Regions from separate parts of the Rhizobium sp. BR 249 genome, predicted to be linked through region 2. Evidence: predicted binding sites of a transcription regulator. Region 2 holds the regulator's gene; the other holds the start of a gene.
The links. Region 2 encodes PhoB, which activates phosphate uptake and scavenging genes when phosphate is short. Its sites were predicted from a motif close to TGTCATNNANCTGTCAT; they were not measured.
Positions count from the first base shown of each region.

Region 1: the regulator PhoB is predicted to act here: its motif matches at 5,215-5,231, upstream of QD408_RS02035 (DUF1045 domain-containing protein).

Region 1 is NZ_JARWKX010000001.1:392,586-407,937, forward strand. It holds gene phnL (phosphonate C-P lyase system protein PhnL) at 1-231, shown strand, start outside; gene QD408_RS02010 (DapH/DapD/GlmU-related protein) at 228-845, shown strand; gene phnC (phosphonate ABC transporter ATP-binding protein) at 964-1,809, shown strand; gene phnD (phosphonate ABC transporter substrate-binding protein) at 1,898-2,803, shown strand; gene phnE (phosphonate ABC transporter, permease protein PhnE) at 2,870-3,829, shown strand; gene phnE (phosphonate ABC transporter, permease protein PhnE) at 3,837-5,180, shown strand; gene QD408_RS02035 (DUF1045 domain-containing protein) at 5,324-6,019, shown strand; gene QD408_RS02040 (alpha-D-ribose 1-methylphosphonate 5-triphosphate diphosphatase) at 6,033-7,172, shown strand; gene phnN (phosphonate metabolism protein/1,5-bisphosphokinase (PRPP-forming) PhnN) at 7,169-7,765, shown strand; gene QD408_RS02050 (GrpB family protein) at 7,784-8,290, shown strand; gene QD408_RS02055 (DNA translocase FtsK) at 8,324-10,681, opposite strand; gene polA (DNA polymerase I) at 10,852-13,851, opposite strand; gene QD408_RS02065 (MarR family winged helix-turn-helix transcriptional regulator) at 14,339-14,755, shown strand; gene QD408_RS02070 (EAL domain-containing protein) at 14,762-15,352, opposite strand, start outside.
Region 2 is NZ_JARWKX010000001.1:59,302-74,653, forward strand. It holds gene QD408_RS00275 (Hsp33 family molecular chaperone) at 1-124, opposite strand, end outside; gene argF (ornithine carbamoyltransferase) at 214-1,128, opposite strand; gene QD408_RS00285 (aspartate aminotransferase family protein) at 1,171-2,370, opposite strand; gene QD408_RS00290 (GcrA family cell cycle regulator) at 2,796-3,329, shown strand; gene phoB (phosphate regulon transcriptional regulator PhoB) at 3,450-4,133, opposite strand; gene phoU (phosphate signaling complex protein PhoU) at 4,261-4,974, opposite strand; gene pstB (phosphate ABC transporter ATP-binding protein PstB) at 5,018-5,833, opposite strand; gene pstA (phosphate ABC transporter permease PstA) at 5,849-7,168, opposite strand; gene pstC (phosphate ABC transporter permease subunit PstC) at 7,165-8,646, opposite strand; gene QD408_RS00320 (substrate-binding domain-containing protein) at 8,810-9,844, opposite strand; gene phoR (phosphate regulon sensor histidine kinase PhoR) at 10,477-11,700, opposite strand; gene ppk2 (polyphosphate kinase 2) at 11,940-12,821, shown strand; gene QD408_RS00335 (regulator) at 12,861-14,078, opposite strand; gene QD408_RS00340 (NAD(P)H-dependent flavin oxidoreductase) at 14,365-15,324, shown strand.

The DNA of each region.
Region 1 (15,352 bases), 330 kb from region 2:
CGCGTCAACATTGCGCGCGGCTTCATCACCGAGCATACGATCCTGCTTCTCGACGAACCCACAGCCTCACTCGACGCGAAAAACCGCGCCGTCGTCGTCGATATGATCGCGGAGAAGAAGAAGGCGGGTGTCGCCCTTCTCGGCATCTTCCACGACGAGGAGGTTCGCGAGGCGGTCGCCGACCGCATCCTCGACGTCCAGCAGTTCTCACCGAGGAAGATCGCCGCATGAGCCGCAAGCTGGGCACCGAGCCCTATTTCCACGAAACGGCTGATGTCAGCCACTCCACCTTCGGGCGCTATACGGAAGTCTCCGAGCGCTGCCGCATCAGCGAGGCCGAGTTCGGCGACTACTCCTACATCATGCAGGATGGCGCCGTCTGGTGCGCGACGATCGGCAAGTTCGTCAATATCGCCGCCGCCGTGCGCATCAACGCCACCAACCATCCGACATGGCGCGCGACACTGCATCATTTCACCTATCGCGCCGCCGACTACTGGCCGGACGGCGACATGGAGACGGACTTCTTCGCCTGGCGGCGCGCAAACCGCGTGACGATCGGCCACGACGTCTGGATCGGGCACGGGGCGACCATCCTGCCGGGCGTCAGCGTCGGCAACGGCGCCGTCATCGGTGCCGGCGCCGTGGTGTCGAAAGACGTCGCACCCTACACGATCGTCGGCGGTGTGCCGGCGAAGCTGATCCGAGAGCGCTTCCCGAAAGAGATCGGTGAACGCATGGACAGGCTTGCCTGGTGGGACTGGGAGCATGATCGTCTGCGCCTGGCTTTGCAGGATTTCCGCAACCTGAGCGCGGAAGATTTTCTGGCGCGCTACGAGGGCTAGATGCTCCCGTCACGGCGCCGGGATTTGTGACGCGACTTACACAAATATGACATTGGAGGTTCATGAAGCGGGACTAATGCGATGCGGACCAAGGCTTGGAATGCAAGGGACCAGCATGATGTTCGAGCTGAAAGATGTCACACGTCGTTTCGGAAACAAGCTCGCCGTCGACTCCGTGACCCTCACCATTCCCCAGGGCCAAATGGTCGGCATCATCGGCCGCTCCGGCGCCGGCAAGTCGACGCTTCTGCGCATGATCAACCGCCTGCAGGAGCCGAGTTCCGGCTCCATTCATTTCGCCGGCATCGAAGTCTCCAGGCTTCGCGGCGGAGCGTTGCGGAACTGGCAGCGCGACTGCGCGATGATCTTCCAGCAGTTCAATCTGGTGCCGCGTCTCGACGTTCTCACAAATGTCATGCTCGGCCGCCTCAATCACCGCTCGACGCTTCTCAGCCTGCTCAACATCTTCACCCGCGAAGAGCGCGTGCATGCGATCGCAGCGCTCGAACGCCTCGGCATCGAACAGACCGCCCTGCAGCCGGCCGGCACGCTTTCCGGCGGCCAGCAGCAGCGTGTGGCGATCGCTCGCGCCCTGATGCAGAACCCGAAGATGGTGCTCGCCGACGAGCCGATCGCCTCGCTCGATCCGCTGAACGCCAAGATCGTCATGGATGCGCTGCGCGATATCAACGAGCGCGAGGGCATCACCGTCATCACCAACCTCCACACGCTCGATACCGCCCGCAGCTATTGTGAGCGCATCGTCGGCATGGCCCACGGCCGCGTGGTCTTCGACGGCAGACCCTCGGATCTGACGGGCGAAGCGGTGAAGGAAATCTACGGGACGGACAAGGACGGCGCCGGCATCGACGAAACGATGACGTCAACGTCGATCAATATCGCTCCCGAGCGGGCAGACAATCCATCCGCCGGCGTCCAGCCGCTGGCGCTGGCCGGCCTCTGAGCGAGGCGGCCGCGATCGAGCGCCCGCGTCAAGGGCACACTTCTTCGTAACGGGAAGGCCGGAGATACCGGTCAATAGGAGAGAACTCATGTTGAAGAAAGCACTCTTTGCGGCAACGGCGCTCTTCGCGCTCGCCGGCGGCGCCAACGCTGCGGACCTCAAGGAATTCCGCATCGGCATCCTCGGCGGCGAAAACGAAACCGACCGCCTGCGCAACTATGCCTGCCTCGCCGACCACCTGAAGCAGGAATTCGGCTTCGAGAAGGTTTCACTCTTCCCGGCCGCCGATTATGACGGCGTCATCCAGGGCCTGCTCGGCGGCACGCTCGACTTCGCCGAACTCGGCGCTTCCGGCTATGCGGCCGTCTACATCAAGGACCCGAAGGCCGTTACGCCGATCCTGACGACGCAGCAGAAGGACGGTTCGACCGGCTACTACTCGATCGGTCTCGCTCTCAAGTCCTCCGGCATCAAGTCCATCAAGGACGCCAAGGGCAAAAAGCTCGGCTACGCCGATCCGGACTCCACCTCGGGCTACCTCGTTCCGCTGACGCAGATCCCGAAGGACACGGGCATGCCGAACGACAAGTTCTTCGCTTCGACGCAGTTCAACGGCGGCCACGAGAACAACCTGCTCGCCGCTTATGACGGCAAGGTCGACATCGCCGTCGACGATTCGTCTGGCCTCGGCGATTTCAAGGACGGCTACACCTCCGGCACCTTCCGCAAGGAAGTCGACAAGGGCGCCGTCGATCCGAACAAGCTCGTCGAAGTCTGGCGTTCGCCGCTGATCCCGAACGGCCCGCTCGTCGTTCGCAACGCCCTCGGCGAAGAATGGCAGACGAAGCTCGCGGCCTTCTTCACGGCCCTGCCGGCAAAGGATCACAAGTGCTTCACGGCTGTCGAAGGCGGCGACTACCAGGGCTACGCCCCGGTCAAGCACGACTTCTACAATGCCGTCGTCGACGTCCGCAAAGCTGCCATCGGCGGCTGATCGCCTTTCGAATACGGGGCGGCCGGCAACGGCCGCCCTTTATCTTTATTACCGGTCGGGGCGTCCATGACTATTGCCGATACACAGCCGCACATGCAGAGCACGCAGGAGATCGGCACCGCCTGGGGCCAGATGGTCGCCAGGCGCCGCTTCTACACCGTACTCGGCCTCGTCATCCTCATTGCGGCTTTCGTAAGCTCCGTCCGTTTTGCCGACGAGAGCAATGCCGGCCATTTCTTCGACCGCCTGCCGCATCTCTTCGACTTCCTGAGCTGGCTCATCCCCAAGGATTGGAACGATGTCTGGCGCGCGCTGTTCGACATAGCGAGCGTCAACGACAAGGGCGGCGAGGAATTCAATTTCGACAAGGGCCGCGTCTACGTCTGGGGCGCCTTCTACATTCCCGAATATTTCGAGCTGATGATCGTCACGATCAACGTAGCGCTGATCTCGACCATCATCGCCTTCGTCTTTGCCGTCCCCTTGAGCTTCTTTGCCGCGCGCAACCTGACGGCTTCATGGCCGCTGCGCGTCTTCACCAAGCGCCTGATGGAATTCCTGCGCGCCTTCCCCGAAATCGTCATCGCCGGGCTGTTTTCGGCGATCCTGTCGATCGGACCGGTCGCCGCCATCATCGCCATCACCCTGCACACGATCGGCGCGCTCGGCAAACTCTTCTACGAGGTGGCCGAGAATATCGACATGAAGCCGCATGAGGGCATGAAAGCCGTCGGCGCCAACTGGTGGGAGCGCGTGCGCTTCGCCGCCCTGCCGCAGGTGCTGCCGAATTTCACCTCCTATGCGCTGCTGCGCCTTGAGATCAACGTGCGCGCCTCGACGATCATCGGCGCCGTCGGCGGCGGCGGTATCGGCGAGGAGCTGAAGCTTTCGATCTCGCGCGGCTTCGGCGCCAAGACGATGGCGCTCGTTCTCCTGCTCTTCGTGACGATCGTCGCCGTCGACCAGTTCTCCGCGTGGCTGCGCCGCCGGCTCGTCGGCGATCACGCCTTCCTCCTGCAACATTGAGGCCGCCATGACGGTGATCGACGCCAACCGCATGAACGAGATAGAAGCGCGCTATCCGGAATACTTCCAACGCTCGTTCCGCCAGCGTTTCGGCGGGCTGACGATCCTGATCGCGACGCTGCTCTACGGCCTCTACGCCGTCTGGTTCTTCGACCTGCCCAAGCTCTTCGCCGAGGCCCATTGGAAGCGCGTCGGCATCTATCTCAGCCAATGGATAAGCTACGACGTCCAGCCGGAATTTCGTATCCAGGACGACGGCTCGATCGAGGTGCGTTATCCCCGTTTCTCGCCGCTCGGCGACAATCCGCATCCCGATTGGCTGGTCAACAACCCGGACGGCAGCATCACCGTTTCCATCAGCGGCACGAGCCGGAGCATCACCGTTTCGAAAAGCCAGACGATCGTGACCGCCCACGGGATCAGCGTTCCCGTCGACGTTTCGAGCGGCGCGCCCAAGGTCGTCGGACCGGCGCCGAGCTGGATGACCGTTTATGACGACAACGTGCTCGCAAATCTCGGCTTTGCCGGCGACGTCAGCATTTCCGCCGACCGCGTGAAGATCCGCAAGCGTTTCATCGGCTGGGCGAATTTCCTCTTCGACCCGCAATCGTCCTTCTTCGACAGGCCGGCCGGCGAGGTCATCGGCCTCATCGTCTCCGGCCCGCGCATCAAACCCGACCAGTCCAACCTGTCGCTCGCCTTCGACGACATCTGGAACAACACCGAATGGCAGCATGGCGACGTCTGGACCAAGCTTTTCCAGACGATCGTCATGGCGTTCCTCGGAACGCTGCTCGGCTCGCTCGCCGCCTTCCCGCTCGCCTTCATGGCGGCGCGCAACATCACGCCGAACCGCTTCCTGAACCAGATTCTCAAACGCTTCTTCGATTTCCTGCGTTCGGTCGACATGCTGATCTGGGCGCTGTTCCTGACGCGGGCCTTCGGCCCCGGCCCGCTTGCCGGCTCCGGCGCGATCTTCCTCACCGAGACCGGCACGCTCGGCAAGCTCTATTCCGAGGGGCTGGAGAATATCGACAACAAGCCACGGGAAGGCATCCAATCGACCGGCGCCCGGACCGTGCTCGTCCATCGTTACGGCATTATGCCGCAGATCGTTCCCGTCATCGTCAGTCAGACGCTCTACCAGTGGGAATCCAACGTACGCGGCGCGACCATCATCGGCGCCGTCGGCGCGGGCGGCATCGGCCTCAAACTCTGGGAGGCGATGCGCACCAACGCCAACTGGGAAAACGTCGCCTATATGGTCATTCTGATCCTGATCGTCGTCTTCCTGTTCGACACGGCTTCGAACGCGCTGCGTCACCGGCTGATGGGCACGAAAGCGCACTGACCCAGCGGTCGAAAGGCGATGGCGGCGCTGCCGTCATCATCATTCTGTCACGGAAATCTTTTAGCCGGGAACCTGCTTGCGGTTCGCCGCCAAATCACTGCACATTGCGCTCCCCCGTTTCGACGATCCCCAGGATAACAGCCTTGCGCTACGCTCTCTATTTCTCGCCGCCGAAGGATCATCCCCTGACCGGCGCGGCCTCGCTCTGGCTTGGACGTGACGCCTTTACGGGCGAGACCTATCCTGCACCGAACCATGAGGCGCTCGGCGCGGCTGAGCAATTCGAGCTGACCGCCGACCCGCGACGCTACGGCTTTCACGCTACGATCAAGGCGCCGTTTTCGCTCGCCGCCTCCGTCACCGAAAAAGATCTCATGACCGTTGCCGAGGAATTTGCCGCGCGCACCCCGGCCTTCGAGATTCCCGAACTCGTGCTTGGCCAGCTCGGCCGCTTTTTCGCCCTTGTTCCCGGTTCTCTTCATCAACCTCTTCAGGATTTCGCCGCGAAGGTGGTAAAGTCCTTCGAGCCGTTTCGCGCGGCGCTCTCCGAGGCCGATATCATCAGGCGCAACCCGGAAAAGCTCAGCGAGAGCCAGCGCGCCAACCTGCAGCGCTGGGGTTATCCTTACGTCATGGAGGACTTCGGCTTTCACATGACGCTGAGCGGCCAGGTGCCGGAGACGCGCGCCGACGTGATGAGAGCGATCCTGACCGAGCGTTTTGCCGGTTTCACCGGCCGGCCGCTCTTGATTTCCGGCCTTGCCGTCTTCACCGAGGAGACGCGCGGCGCCCCGTTCAAAGTTCATTCCTGGCTGCCGCTAGCCGGCGCCAAAAGCTGAAAGACCTGACGCCATGAGCAAAGAGACCGTGTTTTCCAACGCCCGCATCGTTCTCGAAGACGATATTCTCAAGGGATCGATCCTCATTCGCGACGGGAAGATCGCCGATATTTCCGAGGGCAACTCGGTAGCCGGCGAAGATTTTGAAGGCGACTACATCATTCCCGGCCTCGTGGAATTGCATACCGACCATCTCGAAGGCCACTACCAGCCGCGCCCCGGCATCCGCTGGAACAAGACGGCCGCGGTCCAGGCGCATGACGCCCAGATCGTCACATCGGGCATCACCACGGTCTTCGACTGCCTGCGCATGGGCGCGGACGAGGACGGCGGCTTCGAACATGGCGAGATGCGTGAGATGGCCGACGCCATCCAGGCGGCGGAGAAGGAGGGAAGGCTGCGTGCCGAGCACCTCATCCACCTGCGCTGCGAAGTCTCGGCGGACAACGTGCTCGAACATTTCGCCGATTTCGAAAAAGACCCGCATGTGCGGCTCGTCTCGCTGATGGATCATGCGCCCGGCCAGCGGCAATTCCAGACGATGGATCAATATATCTTCTACTACCAAAAGAAGCGGGGCCTGAGCGACGAGGTCTTCGCCCGTTTCGTCGCCAAGCGCCAGGCGGAATCGGCGCGCAATTCGACGCCGCACCGCAACGCCATCGCCAAGGTCTGCGCCGAGCGCGGCATCACCGTCGCAAGCCATGACGACGCGACGCTTTCTCATGTCGACGAGGCGATCGACAACGGCGTGCGCCTTGCCGAATTCCCGACCAGCTTCGACGCAGCCCGCGCCTCGCACGAGCATGGCATGAGCGTGCTGATGGGGGCACCGAACATCGTGCGCGGCAAATCCCACTCCGGCAACATCGCCGCCCGCGATCTCGCCGAGATGGGCGTGCTCGACGTGCTCTCCTCCGATTACGTGCCGCTCAGCCTGCTGCATGCGCCCTTCATCCTCGCCGACGAGGTGGAAAGCATCACGCTGCCGAAAGCGATCGCGATGGTGACGTCGACGCCCGCCCGCGCCGTCAGCCTCGACGATCGCGGCCGGATCGCAACCGGGCTGCGCGCCGATCTCGTCCGCGTCCACCGCTCGCATGGCGTGCCGGTGACACGCTCCGTCTGGCGCCAGGGACGCCGTGTCGCATGACGCCGCACGAACCCCATCCCGGAGCCGGAGCCGAACGCGGCATCATGGTCGTCGTCGTCGGGCCGAGCGGCGCCGGCAAGGACACGCTGATGAACCTTGCCGCCCGACATTTTTCCGGCCGCGCCAACGTTCATTTCACCCGCCGCGTGATCACCCGTCACCGTGACGCCGGCGGCGAAGACCATCTTTCCGTCTCCCTCGAAGGCTTTGCCGCCATGGAGCAATCAGGCTCCTTCGCCGTCTGGTGGGAAGCGCACGGCCTGAAATACGGCATTCCGGCCGAAGTCTCGGTGGCGCTGTCACGCGGCCATGTCGTCGTCGCCAACGGCTCGCGCTCCGCACTTCACCGCTTCCAGGCCGCCTTCCCCCGGCTGAAGGTCATCAACGTCACCGCCCGCCCAGAGGTGCTGGCCGGCCGGCTGGAAGCGCGCGGACGCGAGACGCATGAGGACATCATGGCGCGGCTCGCCCGCGGACCGCTGACGGTGCGCGGCGATTACGACGTGACGGAGCTCGACAATAGCGACTCGCTCAAGGAGGCCGAACAGAAGATGGTCGCGATCCTCGACGGACTGCTGGCCGAGGTGCGCTGACTGAAGAGGCTGGAGCGCATGCGCGCCATCAAAGTCGTCGACTACGATCCGTCCTGGCCGCGCCTCTTTGCCGACATCGGCACCGAAGTCTCCATCCTGCTCGGCGACCTCGTGCTTTCCATCGATCATATCGGCAGTACGTCGGTGCTTGGCCTGGCGGCCAAGCCGAAGATCGACCTCGATGTGGTCGTGATATCCGACGACGTTCTACCGACGACGATCGAGATGGTGCGAGCCGCCGATTTCGTTTTCCACGGCAACCCTCATGGAGACGGCCGCTGGGTCTTTACCCGAAACCGCGAGGGTTATGGGTTCAGACTCTATCTTTGCGGTCCCGACAATCGTGCTCATCAGGAGCGCATTCTGTTTCGCGATTATCTCAGGGAGCATCCCGAGAGGGCCAAGGCCTATGCCGATCTCAAACGCCGGCTGGCTGCGGAGGCCGACGGCGATTGGGATTTCTATACCGGCGGAAAATCAGCCTTCGTCAGCGAGACGATACAGTTGGCCACGTTGAGAAGATGAGCCGAAGTGCATCCCGCGCTCCGGCTGTCTCGATCAATCGCCCTCGCTTCGTCCCGATACGATCTCGCGCTTGCCGACATGGTTCGCCGGGCCGACGAGACCTTCCTTCTCCATGCGCTCCACCAGGGAGGCGGCTCTGTTATAGCCGATACCGAGGCGGCGCTGGATATAGGAGGTGGAGCATTTCTTGTCGCGCATGACGACCTTCACCGCCTGCTGATAGAGTTCGTCGCCATCCTCCGCGCCCATCGCGCTCTTGTCGAAAACGGCGCCGCCCTCTTCCTCGTCGGTCTCTTCTTCCTCATCGGCGGTGACGGTGTCGAGATATTCCGGACGGCCCTGCGTCTTCAGATGGGCGACGACCTTCTCGACTTCGAGATCCGAGACGAAGGGGCCGTGGACGCGGGCAATACGCCCGCCGCCCTGCATGTGCAGCATGTCGCCCTGGCCGAGCAACTGTTCGGCGCCCTGTTCGCCGAGGATGGTGCGGCTGTCGATCTTCGAGGTCACCTGGAAGGAGATGCGGGTGGGGAAGTTCGCCTTGATCGTGCCGGTGATGACGTCGACGGAGGGACGCTGCGTCGCCATGATCAGATGGATGCCGGCGGCACGCGCCATCTGGGCGAGGCGCTGGATCGCGCCTTCGATATCCTTGCCGGCGACCATCATCAGGTCGGCCATCTCATCGACGATGACGACGATATAGGGCATCGGCGCGAGATCCAGCTCCTGGCTCTCCTCGACCGGCGCGCCGGTCTGCCGGTCGAAGCCGACCTGGACCATGATATGGATGGTCTCGCCCTTTTCACGGGCCTGGGAGACGCGACCGTTGTAACCGTCAATATTGCGCACGCCGAGGCGCGACATCTTGCGATAGCGCTCCTCCATTTCACGCACCGCCCATTTCAGCGCCATGACGGCTTTCTTGGGATCGGTGACGACGGGGGTGAGCAGGTGCGGAATGCCGTCATAGACGGAGAGTTCGAGCATCTTCGGATCGACCATGATCAGGCGGCACTGTTCCGGTGTCATGCGGTAAAGCAGCGACAGGATCATCGTGTTGATGGCGACCGATTTGCCCGAGCCGGTGGTGCCGGCGACGAGCAGATGCGGCATCTTGGCAAGCTCGGCGATGACGGGCTCGCCGCCGATCGTCTTGCCGAGGCCGAGCGCTAGCTTGTAGCCGCTCTTTTCGAAATCGTCGCTTTCGATCATCTCGCGGAAATAGACGGTTTCGCGCGTCACGTTCGGCAATTCGATGCCGATGACATTGCGGCCGGGAACGACGGCGACACGGGCCGAAAGCGCCGACATCGAGCGGGCGATATCGTCGGCAAGGCCGATGACGCGCGACGACTTCACGCCGGGCGCCGGCTCGAATTCATAGAGGGTGACGACGGGACCGGGGCGGACATGGATGATCTCGCCCTTGACGCCGAAATCCTCGAGCACGCTTTCGAGAAGACCGGCATTCTGCTCCAGCGTCTCCTGCGACATGATCTCGCCGAAACGTTCCGGCGGCTCCTGCAACAGAGCACGCGGCGGGAATTCATAGCCAGATGGATCGACCTTTTCGGGCCTCGCCAAGCGCGGCGACGGCAGCACGGCGGCGACGGGCGGTGTCGGCCTCGGCGCAGGTGGGGGCGGAGGCTCGATGGCCGCCTGCGGCACGACTGCGGCCTGGGGCGCGATTACGACCTGGGGCACGACTACGGCCTGAGGTGCTGGGGCGACGGGCGCCTCCGGAACAGCCTCGGGCCTTGTCCTGGATATCGCGGCTGGCGGACGAACGGCAGGCCGGGCGGGCGCTGCAACGGCCGGCGGAGCCAGGCGTGATGCGGCAGGGGCATGCCTCGGCGCGCCAGGACGCCATTCCATGACGCGGAACAGCGAAGTGATCGATTCGGGCGTGGTCTCGATCTTCGGCAGGACGATCGCAGGCGCGCGGACCGGCTCGGCTTCTTCGAAGGCCATGACCTCCCAGAAGGCGAAATCCGAAATTGAAGACAGCTCGGACGCGGCGCGCAGGCTCGGCGCAACGATCCGGTCGGTAAGCGGCGACTGCTGCGGCTCGACCATCTGGACAGGGGCTGCGGGAATCTCGTCGGCCTCAGGCAGGTAGATATCGAAGGGCACGTCGACGGCGACCGGCTCTATCCGTATCGCCTGCTGCGCAATCTGCGAATCGTCGCGCGCAGGCTCGTTCGGGGCGCGGCGCTTGCTGATCAGCGTTTCCGGCGTGCGGGTGAAGCGAACGTTCGGCGCGAGGGAAAAGTTGCTCTGCCAGATCGGCGCAGCCGGCTTTTCGCCTACAATTTCCTCCTGAATTTCCGTTTCAAGCCCGCTGGAAAAATCCGCGGCATCCGTCAAATTGGTTCTGGGAAAACGCATGCGTCCGCTACTCACTCATGCTTGGCAAATTACGACCCTACCGGGATAGAAAAGGAAGGTTAATAAGTTCCTTCCAGCCGTATCGTTCCGATACGCCCTCCAGGGACAATTCACTGGCATTTCAATGACTTGTGTAAAGCGGAAAAATCTTCGCTTTTTTGACGAGGCGCTTAATGCGCCTCGTCCCAATTGGTGGCGGCGCGCGCATCCACCTTTAGAGGCACGCGCATTTCGAGCGCCGGCATGGTGGCGTTTTCCATGACCGAGACGATGATCGGCATCGCCTTTTCGACGTCCTCGTCCTCGACTTCGAAGATGAGTTCGTCATGCACCTGCAGCAGCATGCGAACGCGCTCGGCAAGGCCTGATTCGGCCAAGGCCGGCTCCATCTTGATCATCGCCCGGCGGATGACGTCGGCAGCCGAGCCCTGGATCGGGGCATTGATCGCCGCACGCTCGTTGAAGGCGCGCACGGAGGGATTGGAGGAGCGGATTTCCGGATAGTTGATTCGCCGGCCGAAGATCGTCTCGACATAACCCTTGTCACGCGCCATCGCCTTGCGGCTTTCCATATAGTCGCGGATGCCGGGGAAACGCTCGAAATATTTCTTGATGTAGTCGCCGGCTTCCGAACGCTCGATCGACAGCTGATTGGCAAGGCCGAAGGCGGAGATGCCGTAGATGATGCCGAAATTGATCGCCTTGGCGCGGCGGCGCACATCGCTCGGCATGCCTTCGACCGGCACGCCGAACATTTCCGACGCCGTCATGGCATGAATGTCGACGCCGTCCTCGAAGGCCCGGGTCAGCTGCGGGATCTCGGCGACATGGGCAAGCACGCGCAGTTCGATCTGGCTGTAATCGGCCGAGATCAGCTTGTGGCCCTGCGTCGAGATGAAGGCGGTGCGGATCTTGCGGCCTTCGGCGGTGCGCACCGGAATGTTCTGCAGGTTCGGCTCGGAAGAGGACAGGCGCCCCGTCGTCGTCGATGCCAGCGAATAGGACGTGTGGACGCGCCGGGTCTCCGGGTGGACATAGCCCGGAAGCGCGTCGGTATAGGTGGATTTCAGCTTGGTGAGCTGGCGCCAGTCGACGATCTTGCGCGGCAGCTCGAAACCGGCGGCGGCGAGATCCTCCAGCACCTGTGCGGAGGTCGACCATTGCCCGGTTTTCGTCTTGCTGCCGCCGGCAAGGCCCATCTTGCCGAACAGGATGTCGCCCAACTGCTTCGGCGAACCGATGTTGAAACGCTCGCCGGCGAGCACATAGATCTCGTCTTCCAGAGCCGCCGCCCCCTGGGCGAGCTCGCCGGAAAGGCGCGACAGGATCTGCCGGTCGACGGTGATGCCGCGCGCTTCCATGCGCGCCAGCACCGGCAGCAGCGGCCGCTCCAGCCGTTCGTAGACGCCGGTCAGCCCCGCCGCGGCGAGCCGCGGCTTCAGCACCAGCCAGAGGCGCAGCGTCACGTCGGCATCCTCGGCGGCATAGTGGGTGGCGCGGTCGATAGCGACCAGATCGAAGGTGACGTTCGCCTTGCCGCTGCCCGCCACCTCCTTGTAGGGGATCGGCGTATGGCCGAGGAATTTTTCCGAGAGCGGGTCCATGCCATGGGCGCCGGTGCCGGCGTCGAGCACGTAGGAAATCAGCATCGTGTCGTCGAAACTCTTCGTCTCGATGCCGTAGCGCTTCATCAGGAGGTAATCGTATTTCAGGTTCTGGGCGATCTTGAGAACCGATTCGTCCTCCAGAAGCGCCTTCAGCCGCGGCAGGGCATCGCGCATCGGGATCTGGTTTTCGGCAAGGCCGCCGCCGAGCAGATCGCCGACACCGTTCTTATGGGTGAGCGGCACATAGGCGGCACGGATCTTCGTGCCGGTGGGATCGGCCACATTATCGGCGATCGCCAGCGAGAAGCCGACAAGCTCGGCCTGCATCGCATCCAGCGACGTCGTCTCGGTATCGAAGGCGACGAGGCCGGTATCGCGCGCGTCGGCAATCCACCTATCGAGGGTCGCGAGGTCGCGGATCGTGACATAGGCCGAATGATCGAAGGGCAGCGCTGCGAAAGCCTCGGCGCGCGCCTTGGCGAGATCGGCAGGTGAAAAGGCGCCTTCGACGGCCGCCTTCGCCTTGGCACGCGCCGGCACCGGCACGGCTTCACCGGAGACATCGGGGATGCCGCCGGCGACGGGCTCGGGCTCCGCCGCATCGAGATCGGGGCCGTGGGCCGCCTCACCCCATTCGATGCGGATGACCGCCGGCTCGATGGCGCTGGCATCACAATCGCAGACTTCGGCGACGCGGCGCGTCAGCGTCGTGAATTCCATCGCCTTGAGGAAGCCGATCAGTTTCGGGCCATCCTGCGGCTCCAGCACCAGCGCGTCGAGATCGAGGTCGAGCGGCACATCGAGCCGCAGGCGCACGAGTTCGCGCGAGAGCCTGGCCATGTCGATATTGGCGAGGATCGTCTCGCGGCGCTTGACCTGTTTGATCTCGGTGGCGCGTTCGAGCAGCGTGTCGAGATCGCCATATTCCTCAAGGAGCTGGGCGGCGGTTTTCGGGCCGATGCCGGGAATCCCGGGAACGTTGTCGACGGAATCGCCGGTCATCGCCTGCAGGTCGATCATCTTTTCCGGCGGCACGCCCCATTTCTCGATGACATCGGGAATGCCGATCTGCTTGTCCTTCATGCTGTCATACATATGGACATTAGGCGTGACGAGCTGCATCAGGTCCTTGTCGGAGGAGACGATGGTGACATCGGCGCCGGTCGCTTCCGCGAGGCGGGCGTAGGTCGCGATGATGTCGTCGGCCTCGAAGCCTTCGGTCTCGATGCACGGCAGGTTGAAGGCGCGGGTCGCCTCTCTTATGAGGCCGAATTGCGGAACGAGCTCTTCCGGGGGCGCGGAGCGGTTCGCCTTGTAGGCGTCGTAGAGATCCTTGCGAAAGGTCTTGGCGGAATAGTCGAAGATGACGGCAAGATGGGTCGGCGTCACGCCGACATCGGTATTGCGCGCGTCCCTCAAGAGCTTCCACAGCATGTTGCAGAAACCGGAAACGGCGCCGACCGGCAGGCCGTCGGTCTTGCGCGTCAGCGGCGGCAATGCATGGAACGCCCGAAAGATGAATCCGGAACCGTCGACTAGGAAGAGGTGATCGCCTTTTTTCATGGGTGCATGGATAGCGCGGGCACAGGACGAGGTCCATATAAAGTTCGGAATGCCAGGAGATTATGGCGCTCTGAACACCGGAGATTCCGGCTCACCAAACTGTTACCGATTTGTAACGTTCCGTGTCCCTTGAAAAACCACATTCGTAGCCACAAATTCTTATCACCGGTGCTTGATTGCGCCGCGGGTCTGATTACCGGCTTGTCCCCCGCCGCATCAGGCTTGGACAAAGGCCTTATCCCCCTCTCCGGGCCTTTGTCCTCACTATCAAGCCGCCATGGCCAACCTCCAGGCCATGGCGGCTTTATCTTTATTAGCGGGCACTCGAAATTATGATCCCGGCCCATATGTTTTGGATCATCCTAAAGAGCGTCGCGTCAAACCTCATTCATGCAACGCGCTTCAGCTCTTTGTTTTCATGCATCTCGTTATGCCGATTGTCTCCGGCATGCTTTTGAGCCAACTTGCAATCATGGGATTTAACCGCATGGATTCGGGAGCCTACCTTGCCAGCCAGTTGGCGAAAGGTTTCGCCCGCTCGCTGCACCAGCGCGCGGTCGGGCTCGGTTTTTCACCAGGCCAGTTTCCCATTCTGCTGGAACTCTGGGCCGAAGACGGCCTGACCCAGAAACAGCTCCTCGAACGGGTCGACATCGAACAGGCGACCATGGCCAATACGCTTTCGCGCATGGTCCGCGACGGGCTGATCGAACGCCGGCCGCACCCCTCCGACAAGCGGGCGCAACTGATCTTCCTGACGCCGAAGGCCCGCGCCATGGAGGCCGAGGCGATCGAGACGGCGCGCGAGGCCGATCTTGCCCTGTTCAAAGGTTTCAGGGCTTTCGAGCGCGAGCTGACGCTCGAATATATCCGCCGGCTTCTGGAAAACGCCAAGGCGCTCTGAGCGATCTCATTCACCGGCAAGACGTTTAGGTCGCCGTCGCTGTATCGGCAGCGCGTCAGCTTCATCAGTCGAGGACAGGTAACTTTCGCGGGCGGCGAGCTTCATGCTCGGCTCGATATCCGGCTTGCCGAGCAAAAAGCCCTGTACCTGCGCGCAGCCTTCTTCGACGACGATCTGGCGCTGCGTCTCGGTTTCGACGCCCTCCGTCACGACAGGCATGCCGAGACTGTGACCGAGGCCGATGATCGCGCGTACGATCGAACGCGCGGCCGCGTCGTGCTCCAGCATGCCGGTGAAACTGCGGTCGACCTTGATCTTGTCGAAAGGGAAGGTTCGCAGGTTGGAAAGCGAGGAAAAACCGGTTCCGAAGTCATCCATGACGATATGGACACCCAGACTGCGAAGACGCTGCAGCGTGGCCATCACCTGATCACGGTCGCGGATGAGGGTGGCCTCGGTGATCTCGATTTCCAGCCTGTCGGGCGCCAGCCCCGTTTCCCTGAGGATTGTCTCGATCCGGTCGCAAAGGTTCGGCAGCATGAATTGCACGGGCGAAACGTTGACGGCGATCGTCAGCGGATGAGGCCAGCGTGCGGC
Region 2 (15,352 bases):
CATCGAGCATCGGGCCGAGCTGGACGGCGCGGCCGCGCACATCCAGACCCTCGACCTGGAAGGGGACGACATGATCATCGCCGGCGAAATCAAACTGGCCAAGAACGGCTGCAGCTTCTGCCATGGCTTTCACTCCTTATTTTCAGAGCGACGGCCAGAGTGCCCGGCGCTCGCGCGGTCGCGAGCTTTTGACTCACGACATCCGATTATGGTTCAGATCGCGCCCAGGCACCAAGCAAGAATCGATTTCTGTGCATGAAGACGGTTTTCCGCCTCATCGAAGACCACGGATTGCGGGCCGTCGATCACGTCATCCGTCACTTCCTCGCCGCGATGGGCGGGCAGGCAATGCATGAACAATGCATCATTGCCGGCCTTCGCCATCAAGGCCGCATTGACCTGATAAGGCTGGAAGACATTGTGACCCCGGGCCCGATGTTCCTGATTCATGGAGACCCAGGTATCGGTCACCACGCAATCGACGCCGGCGACCGCACGGTCGGCATCATGGCAGAGCATGATTTCGGCGCCCTCATTGCGGGCCCAGTTCAGATAGTGATCCTTGGGCTCCGAACCAAGGGGTACGGCCATGTTCATGCGATAGCCGAAACGCGCGGCCCCTTCGACCAGCGAATGCAGCACATTGTTGCCGTCGCCGGTCCAGGCGATGGTCTTGCCCTTGATCGGCCCGCGGTGCTCTTCAAAGGTCATGATATCGGCCATGATCTGGCAGGGATGGGTGTCGTCCGTCAGCGCATTGATGACAGGCACGGTCGCATGTTCGGCAAGCTCCAGCAGGCGCGAATGCTCGGTGGTGCGGATCATGATCGCATCGACATAACGCGACAGCACCTTGGCGGTATCGCCGATCGTCTCGGCGCGGCCGAGCTGCATTTCGGTGCCGGAGAGGAACAGCGTCTCGCCGCCGAGCTGGCGCATGCCGACATCGAAGGAGACGCGGGTGCGGGTCGACGGCTTTTCAAAGATCATCGCCAGCATCTTGCCGGCGAGCGGCTTGTCGCCCTTGCCGGCCTTGAAGGCCTGCTTGCGGGCGAGCGCATCGTTCATGATGGTTCTGAGATCGGCTGTAGTGACCGCCGAAAGATCGAGGAAATGTTTAGGAGCCATATCGTGTTCTTACCTGTCGTGCGCCCGGAGGCGGCAATCCCTTCAAGCCGTCTTCTTCACCTTGGAAGCGCGAACGCTTTCGGCGGCGCGCTCGATGCGTGCAAGGCCCTCGCGGGCCTCCTCGGCGGTGACGACGAGAGGAGGAATAAGGCGGATGACGTTGTCGCCGGCGGGGACGCCAAGCAGATGCGCTTCCCGGATCGCCTGCAGCAGTTCGGCGGAGGGAACGGCAGCCTTGATGCCGAGCAAAAGCCCCTCACCTCTGATATCCTCGATCACATCGGGATAACGATCCTTGAGGGAAGCCAGCCCCTGGCGGAAGACGAGCGCCACGTCGCGCACCTGCTGGAGGAAGCCATCGGCGAGAATGACGTCGAGCACGGCGCTGCCGACGGCCATGGCAAGCGGGTTGCCGCCATAGGTCGAACCGTGCGTACCGGCCTTCATGCCGGAAGCGGCTTCGGCGGTGGCAAGGCAGGCGCCGAGCGGGAAGCCGCCGCCGATGCCCTTGGCAACGGCCATGATATCGGGCGTCACGCCGGACCATTCATGGGCGAAGAGCCTGCCGGTGCGGCCGACGCCGGTCTGGACCTCGTCGAGGATCAGCAGCAGGCCGTTTTCATCGCAGATCTGGCGAAGCGCCTTCATGAACTCAGGAGTGGCCGGACGCACACCGCCCTCGCCCTGTACCGGCTCGATGAGGATTGCGGCCGTCGCATCGGTGATGGCGGCGCGGACCGCCTCGATATCGCCGAAAGCCACCTGATCGAAACCGGGCGCCTTGGGGCCGAAGCCTTCGAGATATTTCTCCTGGCCGCCGGCGGCGATCGTCGCGATCGTGCGGCCGTGGAAGGCGCCTTCGAAGGTGATGATATGGAAGCGCTCGGGATGACCCTTGGAAAACTGGTAGCGGCGCGCCGTCTTGATGGCGCATTCGAGCGCCTCCGCGCCTGAATTGGTGAAGAACACCTTCTCCGCGAAGGTTACGTCAGTCAGGCGTTTTGCCAGGCGTTCCTGGCCCGGAATTTCATAGATGTTGGAGAGGTGCCAGACTTTGTCGGCCTGCTCCTTCAGCGCGCCCACAACATGGGGATTGCCGTGGCCGACGGAGGTGACGGCGACGCCGGCGCCGAAATCGAGATAACGCTCGCCGCTTTCGGTGATCAGCCACACGCCCTCGCCTCGCTCGAACCGCAGCGGGGCACGAGAATAGGTGTCATAAAGCGGCGCGGCTTCAGCCATGGCGCGGGTCTCCCGTTCACAATTACAGAGCCTCGGACTCCGGCTAAGAAAACCAGGCCCGAAAAATCAAAAATGCCGCCTTTCGGCGGCGAGCGGTACTATTTCCTTTTCGCGCTGCAATGTCAACAAAACTGCGGCCTTAGCGCATGCAGCAAGCTTGTACAGCGGCATTTTCGACCTTCAACAGGCATTATTGCAGAAATGACACGCGGGGGAAGCAAGTTGGGGAAAACTCCGAATTCGATTCATCCGGATTCCCGCGACTCTTGTCAGGGAGTCAGCCTCACACTAGGTTAAAGTTCAATTACTAGACTGCATGCGGCGGAACTAGTCACCAAAATTGATCAGGCGTTTCTTGTTTCGGAGGCTTCCGGGACAACGGTGAGGGATTCTGCCATCACCAACGCAAAAGGTGGAGACAGGGCATGAACTGGACAGACGAGCGGGTCGAGAAACTCAAGAAGCTATGGTCCGAAGGACTGAGCGCCAGCCAGATCGCGGCGCAGCTTGGCGGGGTCAGCAGAAATGCCGTCATCGGCAAGGTGCATCGGCTGAGCCTTCCGGGCCGCGCCAAAGCGGGCGGCACGGCCACCGCGGCGCGTACGCCGAAGCGCAATACGTCGGCGCCGCGCGCCCCGAACTACGCCTCGCGGATCACCACCCGCACCGTCACCCGCCAGCAGGGCGCGACGATGCTGAAGGAAGAGATCGAGATCGAAGCGGTCGAGGAAATGGAATACGTGCCGAAGGGCAACGTGGTGGTGCCGATTTCCCGCCGCCTCGGCCTGACGGAACTGACCGAACGCACCTGCAAATGGCCGGTCGGCGACCCGCTGAAGGAAGACTTCCACTTCTGCGGCTGCGAATCCCCCGACAATTCGCCCTATTGCAGCTATCACCAGAAGCTCGCCTATCAGCCGATCAACGAGCGCCGCAGGGCGACCGCACGGGTCAGCTGAGCAGACTGGCATTGCTAGATATGAGAAACGGGCCGAACGGCCCGTTTTTTTATTCATCGGATTGAGGCGCTTGGGCATCCGGTTTGTTGCCGGGAAATCCCCTTACCCCGCTTACGGGGCTCAGGCTTCCATCGAATAACCCGCGCCGCGGACGGTGCGGATGACGTCCTGCATGTTGGAGAAATTCAGCGCCTTGCGCAGGCGGCCGACATGGACGTCGACGGTGCGCTCGTCGACGTAGATATCGTGGCCCCAGACGCCGTCGAGAAGCTGCGAGCGGGAGAAGACCCGGCCCGGCGACGACATCAGGAATTCCAGCAGGCGGAATTCGGTGGGGCCGAGGCGGACTTCGCGGCTCTTGCGATGGACGCGATGGGTTTCGCGATCAAGCTCGATATCGCCGCATTTCAGCACCGTGGACAGAACCTCCGGGCGGGCGCGGCGCAGCATCGCCTTGACGCGGGCGACGAGCTCGGGGGTCGAGAAGGGCTTGACGACGTAATCGTCGGCGCCTGTCGAGAGCCCGCGGACGCGCTCGCTCTCTTCGCCGCGCGCCGTCAGCATGATGATCGGCAGGCGCTCGGTTTCCGGGCGCATGCGCAGGCGCCGGCAAAGCTCGATGCCGGAGACGCCGGGCAGCATCCAGTCGAGGATGAGAAGATCGGGCGTGCGCTCCTGAAGCCTGATTTCGGCCTCGTCGCCGCGAAGGATGGTATCGACCTCGAAACCTTCCGCTTCGAGGTTATAACGAAGAAGCACACTGAGGGCTTCTTCATCTTCAACAACTGCAACTCTCGGGATCATGCGTCTCGGTCTCCTCGCGCACGATCCTTAAACCGGGGGCGATTTAAGCAGGATCCTGCGCAAATTCAGATGTGGCTGCGACCTCTTTGCGCGCCCCTGCGGGCGCGCAAATGGCGGTCCGGGACGGTTATTCCGTCACCGCGCCGACGGTGTTGGCGCTGTCGTCCTTCGGACGGTCGCCTTCCGGCTGTGCGCCTGTCGCCATGTAGTAGATCGTCTCGGCGATGTTCGTGGCATGGTCGCCGATACGCTCGATGTTCTTGGCGCAGAAGAGAAGATGCGTGCAGCTGGTGATGTTGCGCGGGTCTTCCATCATGTAAGTCAGGAGTTCGCGGAACAGCGAGGTGTACATGGCGTCGATCTCGTTGTCGCGTTCGCGGATCGACTTCGCCTTGTCGGCAGCGCGCGTCGTGTAGACGTCGAGCACTTCCTTGAGCTGGACGAGCGCGAGTTCCGACAGATGCTCGAGGCCGCGGGCGAGCTTGCGGGGAACGCCCGTCGCCTGGACGGCGATGACGCGCTTGGCGGTGTTCTTGCCGAGGTCGCCGACGCGTTCGAGATCGCCGGCGATCCGGATCGAACCCATGATCTCGCGCAGGTCCGAGGCCATCGGCTGGCGGCGGGCGATGGTGACGATCGCCTTGTCACCGATCTCGCGTTCCATGTGATCGAGGATCACGTCGTCCGAGATGACCTTCTGCGCGAGCGCGGTATCGCCGTTGACCAGTGCGCGAACGGATTCGCTGACCATCTGCTCGGCCAGCCCGCCCATTTCGGAAATCCGCCTGGACAGGAACTTCAGATCATCATCATAGGCAGAAAAAATATGTGTCGATGCCATGGGCTTTATCCTCGAATAACGGGAAGACGCGATGTCGCCAGAATCAGCCGAAACGGCCCATGATGTAGTCCTGGGTGCGCGGATCGTCCGGATTGGTGAACATCTTGTCGGTATCGTTCTCCTCGACGAGGTTGCCGAGGTGGAACATGGCGGTGCGCTGCGAAACGCGAGCGGCCTGCTGCATGGAGTGGGTGACGATGACGATCGTGTAGTTCTCGCGCAGCTCGTGGATCAACTCCTCGACCTTGGCGGTGGCGATCGGGTCGAGCGCCGAGCAGGGCTCGTCCATCAGGATGACTTCGGGGCTGACGGCGACGGCGCGGGCGATGCAAAGACGCTGCTGCTGACCGCCGGAAAGGCCGGTGCCGGATTCATGCACGCGGTCCTTGACCTCGTTCCAGAGGCCGGCGCGCTGCAGGCTGGTTTCGACGATCTGGTCGAGATCGGCCTTCGACTTGGCAAGACCGTGGATGCGCGGGCCGTAGGAGACGTTTTCATAGATCGACTTCGGGAACGGGTTCGGCTTCTGGAAAACCATGCCGACGCGGGCGCGAAGTTCGACGACGTCGATATCGGGATCATAGATATCGTCGCTGTCGAGCGTGATCTTGCCGGTGACGCGGCAGCCGTCGATCGTATCGTTCATGCGGTTGAGGCTCCGCAGGAAGGTCGACTTGCCACAGCCGGAGGGGCCGATCAGGGCTGTTACGGTGTTTTCGCGAATGTTCAGGTTCACATCGAAAAGCGCACGCTTCTCGCCGTAGTAAACCGAGACATCCTGTCCGATCATCTTATACGGGACGTTGCTCATCTTCTGATCCAGCGCCTTTTCAACTGCAGCTTCCGTCAACATGTTCATGATGTTTAACTCCGTTTACCAGCGGCGCTCGAAGCGACGACGCAAGAGGATGGCGCCCATGTTCATGACGATCAGGAACAGGAGCAGGACGATGATGGCACCCGAAGTACGCTCCACGAAGGCGCGTTCCGCCTCGTTCGCCCACATATAGACCTGCACGGGCAGGGCCGTCGAGGGATCGAGCGGTGTGGCAGGCGCATTGGCGACGAAGGCGACCATGCCGATGAGCAGCAGCGGCGCGGTTTCGCCGAGCGCGTGCGCCAGGCCGATGATCGTGCCGGTGAGGATGCCGGGCATGGCAAGCGGCAGGACATGGTGGAACACCATCTGCATCTTCGAAGCGCCGAGGCCGAGGGCTGCGGCGCGGATCGACGGCGGCACGGCGCGGAGTGCTGCGCGCGTCGCGATGATGATCGTCGGCAGGGTCATCAGCGTCAGAACCAGGCCGCCGACCAGAGAGGCCGAGCGCGGCAGGCCGATGAAGTTGATGAAGACGGAAAGACCGAGCAGACCGTAGACGATCGAGGGAACGGCGGCGAGGTTGTTGATGTTGACCTCGATCAGGTCCGTCAGCTTGTTCTTCGGCGCGAACTCCTCGAGATAGATCGAGGCGGCAACGCCGATCGGCAGGGAGAGCACCAGGACGATCAGCATCAGGTAGAGCGAGCCGATGAGGGCGACGCCAAGGCCTGCGGCCTCCGGACGGCTGGAATTGCCGTTGACGAAGAGGCCGGTGTTGAACTGCTTGGACAGAGCCCCGCTCGCCTTCAGCTCGTTCATCCAGCCGACCTGCTTGTCGTTGACCTTGCGGTTCTTCTCGTCGACCGAAAGATCGATCTGGCCCTTGTTGGCGCTGTCGACATTGGCGTCGGCGAGCACGGTGACATTGACCGTTTTGCCGATGATCGACGGATCGGCGACGACCATGTCGCGCAGCTGGATCGGCGCGCCCTTGGAGAGCATGGCCGTTGCATCGCGCACGTCGGGGCGGCTCGATGCGTTGATGTTCAGCTGCTTGACGATCGCGTCGCGCAGGAGAACCGGATAGTTGGCGGCGACCAGCACCGACGGGTCGGTCGCGCGCTTGTTGTTCGGGTCGATCGTCTTCTCGGCGAATTCGATCGGCAGGGTGATCGCCGTCTGCTGGAAGGCAGTGTAGCCTTTGCCGATCACCGTCCAGAGCAGGATGAAGAGGAAGATCAGGCCGAAAGCAATGGCGGCGATGCCATAGGCCTGGAACCGGCGCTCGGCGGCGTAGCGGCGCTTGATGCCGATATCGCGGCGGGCAGGCGCCCTGGAGACGGTTCCTGCGACGGGAGAAACAATATTCGTCATTCGTACTGCTCCCGGTATTTGCGCACGATGTAGAGCGCATAGATGTTGAGGCAAAGCGTGATGCAGAACAGCGTGATGCCGAGGGCGAAGGCAACCAGTGTCTGCGGCGAGGTGAACTCGAGGTCGCCAGTCAGCTGATTGACGATCTTGACGGTCACGGTCGTCATCGGCTCGAAGGGATTGATCTGGATGCGGGCGGCGACACCGGCGGCCAAGACGACGATCATGGTTTCGCCGATGGCGCGCGAGGCGGTCATCAGCAGCGCGCCGACGATGCCGGGAAGAGCAGCCGGCAGCACCACCTTCTTGATGGTTTCGGAGCGTGTGGCACCAAGACCGAGCGAACCGTCACGCAGCGCCCGCGGCACGGCGGTGATGATGTCGTCCGACAGCGAGGACACGTAGGGGATCAGCATGATGCCCATGACGATGCCGGCCGTCAGAACGCTCTGCGCCTGGATGAAGTTGGTGTAGTTGCCGGAGAGCAGGCCGCTGATCTGCGCGGAGAAATCGCGCAGGAATGGGCCGACAGTGACGAGCGCGAAGAAACCGTAGACGATCGTCGGAATGCCGGCGAGCACTTCGAGAAGCGGCTTGGCGACCCCGCGCAGCTTCGGCGAGGCGTATTCGGCCATGTAGATGGCGGCGAAAAGGCCGACCGGCACGGCGACGAGCATGGCCACCAGGCCGATATAGAGCGTGCCGAGCAGCAGCGGGATGAGGCCGAACTGGCCGAAGGACGAGCTGCCGGCGCCGGCAAAGCGCGGATCCCAGACGGTGCCGAAGAAGAATTCGCCGGCGGGAATGACCGCAAAGAAGCGCGCTGCTTCGGAGAGCATGGACAATACGATGCCGATCGTCGTCAGGATGGCGATCGAGGAGGCGAGCAACAGGCCCCACAGCATGACGCGCTCGACCCGGTTGCGGGCGCGGAAGCGGGGCGCGATGGCGCGGAGAGCGTAAAATGCGCCGGCAACGGCGAGAACGAAGACCACCGCGGTCATGGCGATGCGGCTCGTCGCGCTCATGGAATTGAGCGTCTTGGCGGCTTCGACCATGTAAGGCTGCGGCTGACCGGCGAGCGGCACGCCCTTTTCGCTGAGCTTGGCCTGCAGGGCGGCCGGATCGCTGGCGGTTGCCGCGACTTCATCGGAGGTCAGCATCGTCAAGCCGCGTGCGACCGTCGCCACCATCGAATAGCTCAGATCCTGTTCGACCGAGGCTTGCGCCTTGACGTCATCAGGGAAAGCGCCGCGAACCGAGGACTGGATGATGCCGGGGCTGACGGAGAGCCAGACGCAGAGAACGATGAGGGCGGGAAGAACGGCCCAGATCGCGGCATAGGCGCCGTAATAGGCCGGCCGTGAATGCAATGCGGAGGACCTGCCTCCGGCAAGCGCCGTGGCACGGCTGCGCGCGACCAGATAGGCGGCGGCACCGATCACCACAAGGCACAAAAGTATGACGGATGTGCTCATTCTTTACGTCCCCAGGCCCAAAGCCCCCAAAAAAGCCCGGCGGCTACATCAGCCTGCCTTCGGCTTCCAATCATTGGAGAAGGAATTCCAACTTGCGCCTCCCGGCACTCCGGGGCGCAAGGCAATGCCGGCGCGGGCTTGAAGCACCGCGCCGGCAAAGTCATTACATGGCCTTACCGGCTTCGACGTCCTTGCGGATCGCTTCGCGCTCGGCATCCGGAGCGGCAACCAGGCCGTATTCGGCGAGCGGACCCTCGGGGCCGATCATCTGGTCGGATACGAAGAAGTTGACATATTCCTTCAGGCCCGGAACGGCGCCGAGATGTGCCTTCTTGACGTAGAAGAACAGCGGGCGGGAAACCGGGTAGGTGCCGTTGGAGATCGTCTCGGTGGACGGAACGATGCCGTTCACAGTTGCGACCTTGAGCTTGTCGGCGTTGTTTTCATAGAAGGAAAGGCCGAATACGCCGACGCCGGTCTTGTTGGCGGCGATGCGAGCCAGCGTTTCCGGATAGTCGCCGTCGATGTCGACTGCAGCGCCGTCCTTGCGGACTGCGACGCAAGCCTTGCCCTGGGCGGCCTTGTCGGAGATTTCCTTGGCGATCACGTCGACGGCGCCTGAAGCCTTGCAGCCGGCAGCCAGGACGTTCTGTTCGAAGACTTCGCGGGTGCCGTGCTTTTCGCCCGGGATGTAGGCAGCGATATCAACAGCCGGGAGCTTCGGGTTGACTTCCGACCACTTCTTGTAGGGGTTGGCAACGAGCTTGCCGTCGACGACGACCTGAGCAGCCAGCGCCTTGTAGATGTCAGCCGGGACGTAAGCGACGTCGGGGTTGGAAGAGTCGGTTGCGAAGACGATGCCGTCATAACCGATCTTGACTTCCTGGATGTCTGTTACGCCGGCTGCCTTGCAGGCTTCGGCTTCATTCTTGTTGATCGGACGCGAAGCGTTTGCAATGTCGATGGTGTCTTCGCCAACGCCCTTGCAGAATTCCTTCAGACCAGCGCCCGTGCCGCCGGATTCGACGACCGGCGTCTTGAAGTTGGTGAAGGTCTCGCCAAAGGACTCGGCTACGATCTTTGCGTAAGGCAGGACGGTGGACGAACCAGCAACCTGAATCTGGTCGCGGGCGACGGCAGCGCCAGCGAAAGCGGCGGTTGCAGCGAGCGCGGCAACGGTGAGCTTGAAGGTGTTCATTAGAAATCTCCCGCATTGGGCTTGTGTGAGTGCGGCCTTTAGAGAGGCCCTCGCAGTGCCTTTGTTCATCGGCGAGACTCTCCTAGCGCTGTAAGCACTGTCCTTTTATGTCAGATCGGTGAAACATTTGTGACATGTTAAATATTTGTTTTTTAATGATAAATTTTACGGAATCCGCTTAAACATGTCTGCGAACCGCAACATTTGGATCGCCTCTCGACCTGGCATTGCAAATTGGATATAAACAGTCCTCAGGTTGCCGGACGCTCGCGAACGGGGCAAAGAGACATGCCGCGACCTCTCGACGCCCTCTTCTCCCCCAGCGGGGGTCCGAAGGACGGGTCGAGACCGGCGGCTCGACCCCGGGGTGCCCGTAGGGCGGATGAGGGGGCCAATGACACAGGTCTTTCCAATGATCCTCATGCGAATTTAGACCGCGTTGGTAGCATCTCGACCATCGGCGTGCTGAATGGGTGAATGACTTAAAGGATGTCCGTGTGTGCCCCCCTCATCCGACCCTTCGGGCACCCAGGGGTCGAGCCGCCGGTCTCGACCCGTCCTTCGGACCCCCGCTGGGGAGAAGGGACTATGCGGCAGCCTCTCCGTTCCTCGCAGACCTCTCATAGGCCATATCAGAACCGCACCGTAAAATCCGTGCCCTTGCCCACCTCCGACTTGACGATCAGCCGGGCGCGGTGGCGGGTGAGGATATGCTTGACGATGGCGAGGCCGAGGCCGGTGCCTTTTTTCGATCGGCTGTCCTCGATGCTGACGCGATAGAAGCGTTCCGTCAGGCGCGGCACGTGCTCGGCCGGGATGCCCGGCCCCTTGTCAACGATGCTGACCTCCACCGGCTGGCCGGCGCCGTTCTTCAGCCAAACATCGACGATTTCGCCCTCCTGGCCGTATTTGCAGGCATTCTCCATCAGGTTCTCGAAGACCTGGACGAGCTCGTCGCGATCACCCAGCACCTCGACCTTGCCATCGGGCAGGTGCAGGTTGATCTCGACGCCGACCTCCCTTGCGAGCGGCACCAGCGAATCCCTGACATGGCCGAGGAGCGGCACCAGATCGACCTTCTCGTCAGGCGCGATGTGCGATTTCAGCTCCAGGCGGGAGAGCGACAGCAGGTCGTCGACCAGCCGGCTCATCCGCGTCGTCTGATCGAGCATGATGTTGAGGAAGCGCGCCTGCGCCTTCTGATCGTTCTTCGCCGGTCCCTGGATGGTCTCGATGAAGCCGCGCAGCGAAGCGAGCGGCGTGCGCAGCTCGTGGCTGGCATTGGCGACGAAATCCGACCGCATGCGGTCGATGCGGCGGACTTCTGAAATATCGCGGAAAGACAGGATGAAATAGCGCTCGCGCGTCTCCTCCTCGGTTCCGAATTCGACGGGGGCGCTGCGCACGATATAGACGCGCTCGGAAGGCAGCCGCTCGGAATGCTCTATCTGGTTCGGCGCATTGGTGGCGATGGTTTCGCGCACCATGTCGAGCACGCCGGGCGAGCGCAGGCGGGCCGATATATGAGCGCCGAGCGCCACCTCGCCGAAGGCCTTTTCGGCGGCGCGGTTCTGGAAGAGCACCGACGCGTCGCCCGACAGCACCATGACAGGGATATCGAGGCTGGCGAGCGTGGCGGAAACATCAGGCAAATGGCTCGCCGGCGCTTCCGGCTCGATCTCTACGGGCTCGATGAGCTCGGCCTTGATCACCGGCGCCTCGTTGAAGAGCGCGGTCAGGATCATGGCGAGAAGCAGGACGAGCACGGCCCATTTGTTCATGCCGGCGGCGATGGCGACGAGAGCGCTGAGGATAGCCGCAAGCAGCACCGGCCGTTCGCGCCGGATGCGCGCCAGCAGGCTCGTTGTCCACGATGTTTCGTCTTGCAAGGGCCCTCGCGGCGTCGATTCGTTGTCTTTATATTGAACTCTGCCTGATAGCGGCAAATCATGACAGAAATTTTCAGCCGGCCTCTCCGATGCCAAAGGCCGCAGCCGAAAACCACCGGAAATGGCGTCCGCGGCGAAAGATTTGATTTCCAACGGCAAATATGTTCGCCTGCAGCAAGGGAAACGATCAGGCGCAGGAGGAGCAAATGGACGAGGACGTCGAAAACAGGGCCGTGGAGCTGAATATCCGGGGAACGAAACGCATCTTCGATGTCGACGATCCCGCTCTGCCGGACTGGGTGGAGGAACATGCGCTTGAATCAGGCGACTTTCCCTACAAGAAGAAGCTCAAGGAAGAGGACTATGTGGAGCAGCTGGAAAAGCTGCAGGTGGAACTCGTCAAGGTGCAATTCTGGCTGCAGGCGACCGGCAAGCGGGTGATGGCGCTGTTCGAGGGACGCGACGCGGCCGGCAAGGGCGGGGCGATCTCGGCTTCCTCGGAGAATATGAACCCACGCCTTGCGCGGGTCGTGGCGCTGACCAAGCCGACGGAGCGCGAACAGGGGCAGTGGTATTTCCAGCGCTATGTCGCGCAGTTTCCGACAGCGGGCGAATTCGTGCTCTTCGACCGCTCCTGGTACAACCGCGCCGGCGTCGAACCGGTCATGGGCTTCTGCACGCCGCAGCAATATGAGGATTTCCTCAAGCAGGCGCCGCAGCTCGAAAAGATCATTGCCCATGAGGGCATCTTCTTCTTCAAATTCTATCTCGACATCGGCCGCGAGATGCAGCTCAACCGCTTCCACGACCGCCGCCACGATCCGCTGAAGGTCTGGAAACTGTCTTCGATGGATATCGCGGCGCTGACGAAATGGGACGACTACAGCGAGAAGCGCGACCGGATGCTGAAGGAAACCCATACGGATTTCGCGCCCTGGACGGTGATCCGCGCCAATGACAAGCGGCGGGCGCGCCTGGAGCTGATCCGCCACATGCTGAACAGGATGGACTACGACGGCAAGGACAAAAAAGCGCTCGGCGAGGTCGACAAGGAGATCATCGGCTCCGGGCCTGGATTTCTGAAATAGGGCTTTCCGAAATCAGCCGGCGCCCTGCTGGGGACCGCATCACTGCCCCGGCAGGATACGGATGGCGAAGAGATTGATGCCGCGCGCCTTGCCGTCGAGATCGCTGTTGATAACAAGCGTTCCCGGTGAATTCGGCGCGAGCGAGCGGTCGAACCGCACCTGCAGCAGCGCATCCGATTTTTCCCGGGTGACGGTGAAGCGGTGGCGGGCGCAATTGCCGAGCGTCTGGAAATTGCACTCGACGCTGACCTGGGTCGGCTCGTCGGTGGTGGATTGCAGCGTCAGGGCGATCGTCGAGGATTTGCCGGCAAGCTGCTGCAGCACGGAGGCAGGCACGCTGATCGTGACATTGCCGTCGGCGGCACCGCTTTCGGAAATCAAGCGGATGGCGGGACCATCGTTCTCGGTGATGTTTTCGGTGCGCGCCCGGGAGCCGCTTTGGATCTTGTCCGCATCGGCGGGCTTGAACACCTCGATCCAATCCGCCGAAAAACTGTTCTGCGGATCGATGGTCACCGGCTGATCCGTGTGGGAGGCCGTGCCGTTCCCCGCGCTGTCGTCGTTGGCGCTGTCGTCATTGCCGGTGAAGTCCTCGGGCTGGGTGCTTGCCGGCGGATTGGCGACGCTGGTGTCGCGCTCGGCCGCCGTCAACAGCAGGCCCGACGTATAGGCCCACCAGGCGCCGATGCCGATGAAGGCCAGCAGCACGCACCAGACGAGGAGCCTCGAAAAGAACTTGCGCGGCTTGCGCCGGCCCGCGGCCCGTTCCGGCCGGAAATCCATCTCGGTGGCGCGCTCGCCGCGGCCAAGGCGCTCCTCTGCGACGGGGGCGGCGGAGAGATGATCGGCATTGCCGGCATGCACGCCGTCGAGGCTCGCTTCGTCGGCGTGGCGCATGACGACCTCGGGGGCGCGCACTTCGCCTGCGGCCACGGGACTGTCGATGAGGCTGTCGATATCGGCCACATCACCTCTGTGAACCGGAGGCGCCGGCATTTCCACGACCGGCGGCACCGGCACCTCAGGCGGTCTCTGCCGGGGGTGAAGGCGGTCGCGCTCCTCGCTTTCGATGGCGTGGATGGTGCTTTCCAGGCGATGACGGTGATGGGCCACGACCTCGGCATCGGTGATGTCCTGCTTGCGCAGGCCGGCTTCGAGCGCCTGGCGGGCGGACTGATAGATCCGCGCTCGAACCTCCGGATTGTCGCGCTCGGAGTTCTCGAGCGCCGTTCTGATGGCCGTTTCTAATCCGCTCACATCAAGTCCTTCACCTTGAAGCCGGCATTCGACTGTAATCTCTGCCTTTGCCTGTCAAAATTCGGTAACGGCAAGCGCGGCAAACCGCAAGCCTTGCGGGCGGGGCGGCGATCGATCGGCCGCGATAATGGACAGCTTTCACGGCTTGCGGGCCTCGCTTTCTTCGTCGTCTCGCAAATATATATTCGGGCTGAAATCGACGAAGGCGTGGCAGCCGCTCTTTAATCGCCTTTTCATCTCTGTTATGAGATTGACGTTTTCGTAAACGTCAATCGAGCGGTGAACCATGACCCTGCCCCCAATTCTCAAGGACAAACTGAGACTGCCGGTCATCGGCTCGCCGCTCTTCATCGTCTCGCATCCCGTGCTGACGCTGGCGCAATGCAAGGCGGGCGTCGTCGGCGCCTTCCCGGCGCTGAACGCCCGGCCGGAGAGCCAGCTCGACGAATGGCTGGCCGAGATCACCGAAGAACTCGCCCGCCACGACGCCGCCCATCCGGAAAAGCCGGCGGCGCCCTTTGCCGTCAACCAGATCGTGCACATGTCGAACAAGCGGCTCGAGCATGACCTCTCGCTCTGCGTCAAATACAAGGTGCCGATCGTCATCTCCTCGCTCGGCGCCGTGCCGGAGGTCAACGCCGCCGTGCATTCCTATGGCGGCATCGTGCTGCACGACATTATCAACAACCGCCACGCCCATTCGGCGATCCGCAAGGGCGCGGACGGGCTGATTGCGGTGGCGGCCGGTGCCGGCGGCCATGCCGGCACGCTTTCGCCCTTCGCGCTGATCCAGGAAATCCGCGAATGGTTCGACGGGCCGCTCCTGCTGGCCGGCGCGATCTCCACCGGCGGCGCGATCCTCGCCGCACAGGCGATGGGCGCCGACATGGCCTATATCGGCACGCCCTTCATCGCCACCGAAGAGGCGCGCGCCAGCGAGGCCTACAAGCAGGCGATCGTCGAAGGGGCCGCCGCCGACATCGTCTATTCCAACTATTTCACCGGCGTGCACGGCAACTATCTCAAGCCCTCGATCGTCGCCGCCGGCATGGACCCCGACAACCTGCCCGCAGCCGACCCCTCCAAGATGGATTTCGAACAGGCGACCGGCGGCGCCAAGGCCTGGAAGGACATCTGGGGCAGCGGCCAGGGCATCAGCGCCATCAAGGCCGTCGAACCGGTCGCAAACCTCGTCGACCGGCTGGAGGCCGAATACAAGGCCGCCCGCGCGCGGCTGGCGCTCTGAGCGCCATCCCCCTCTTTTTTGCCAAAGG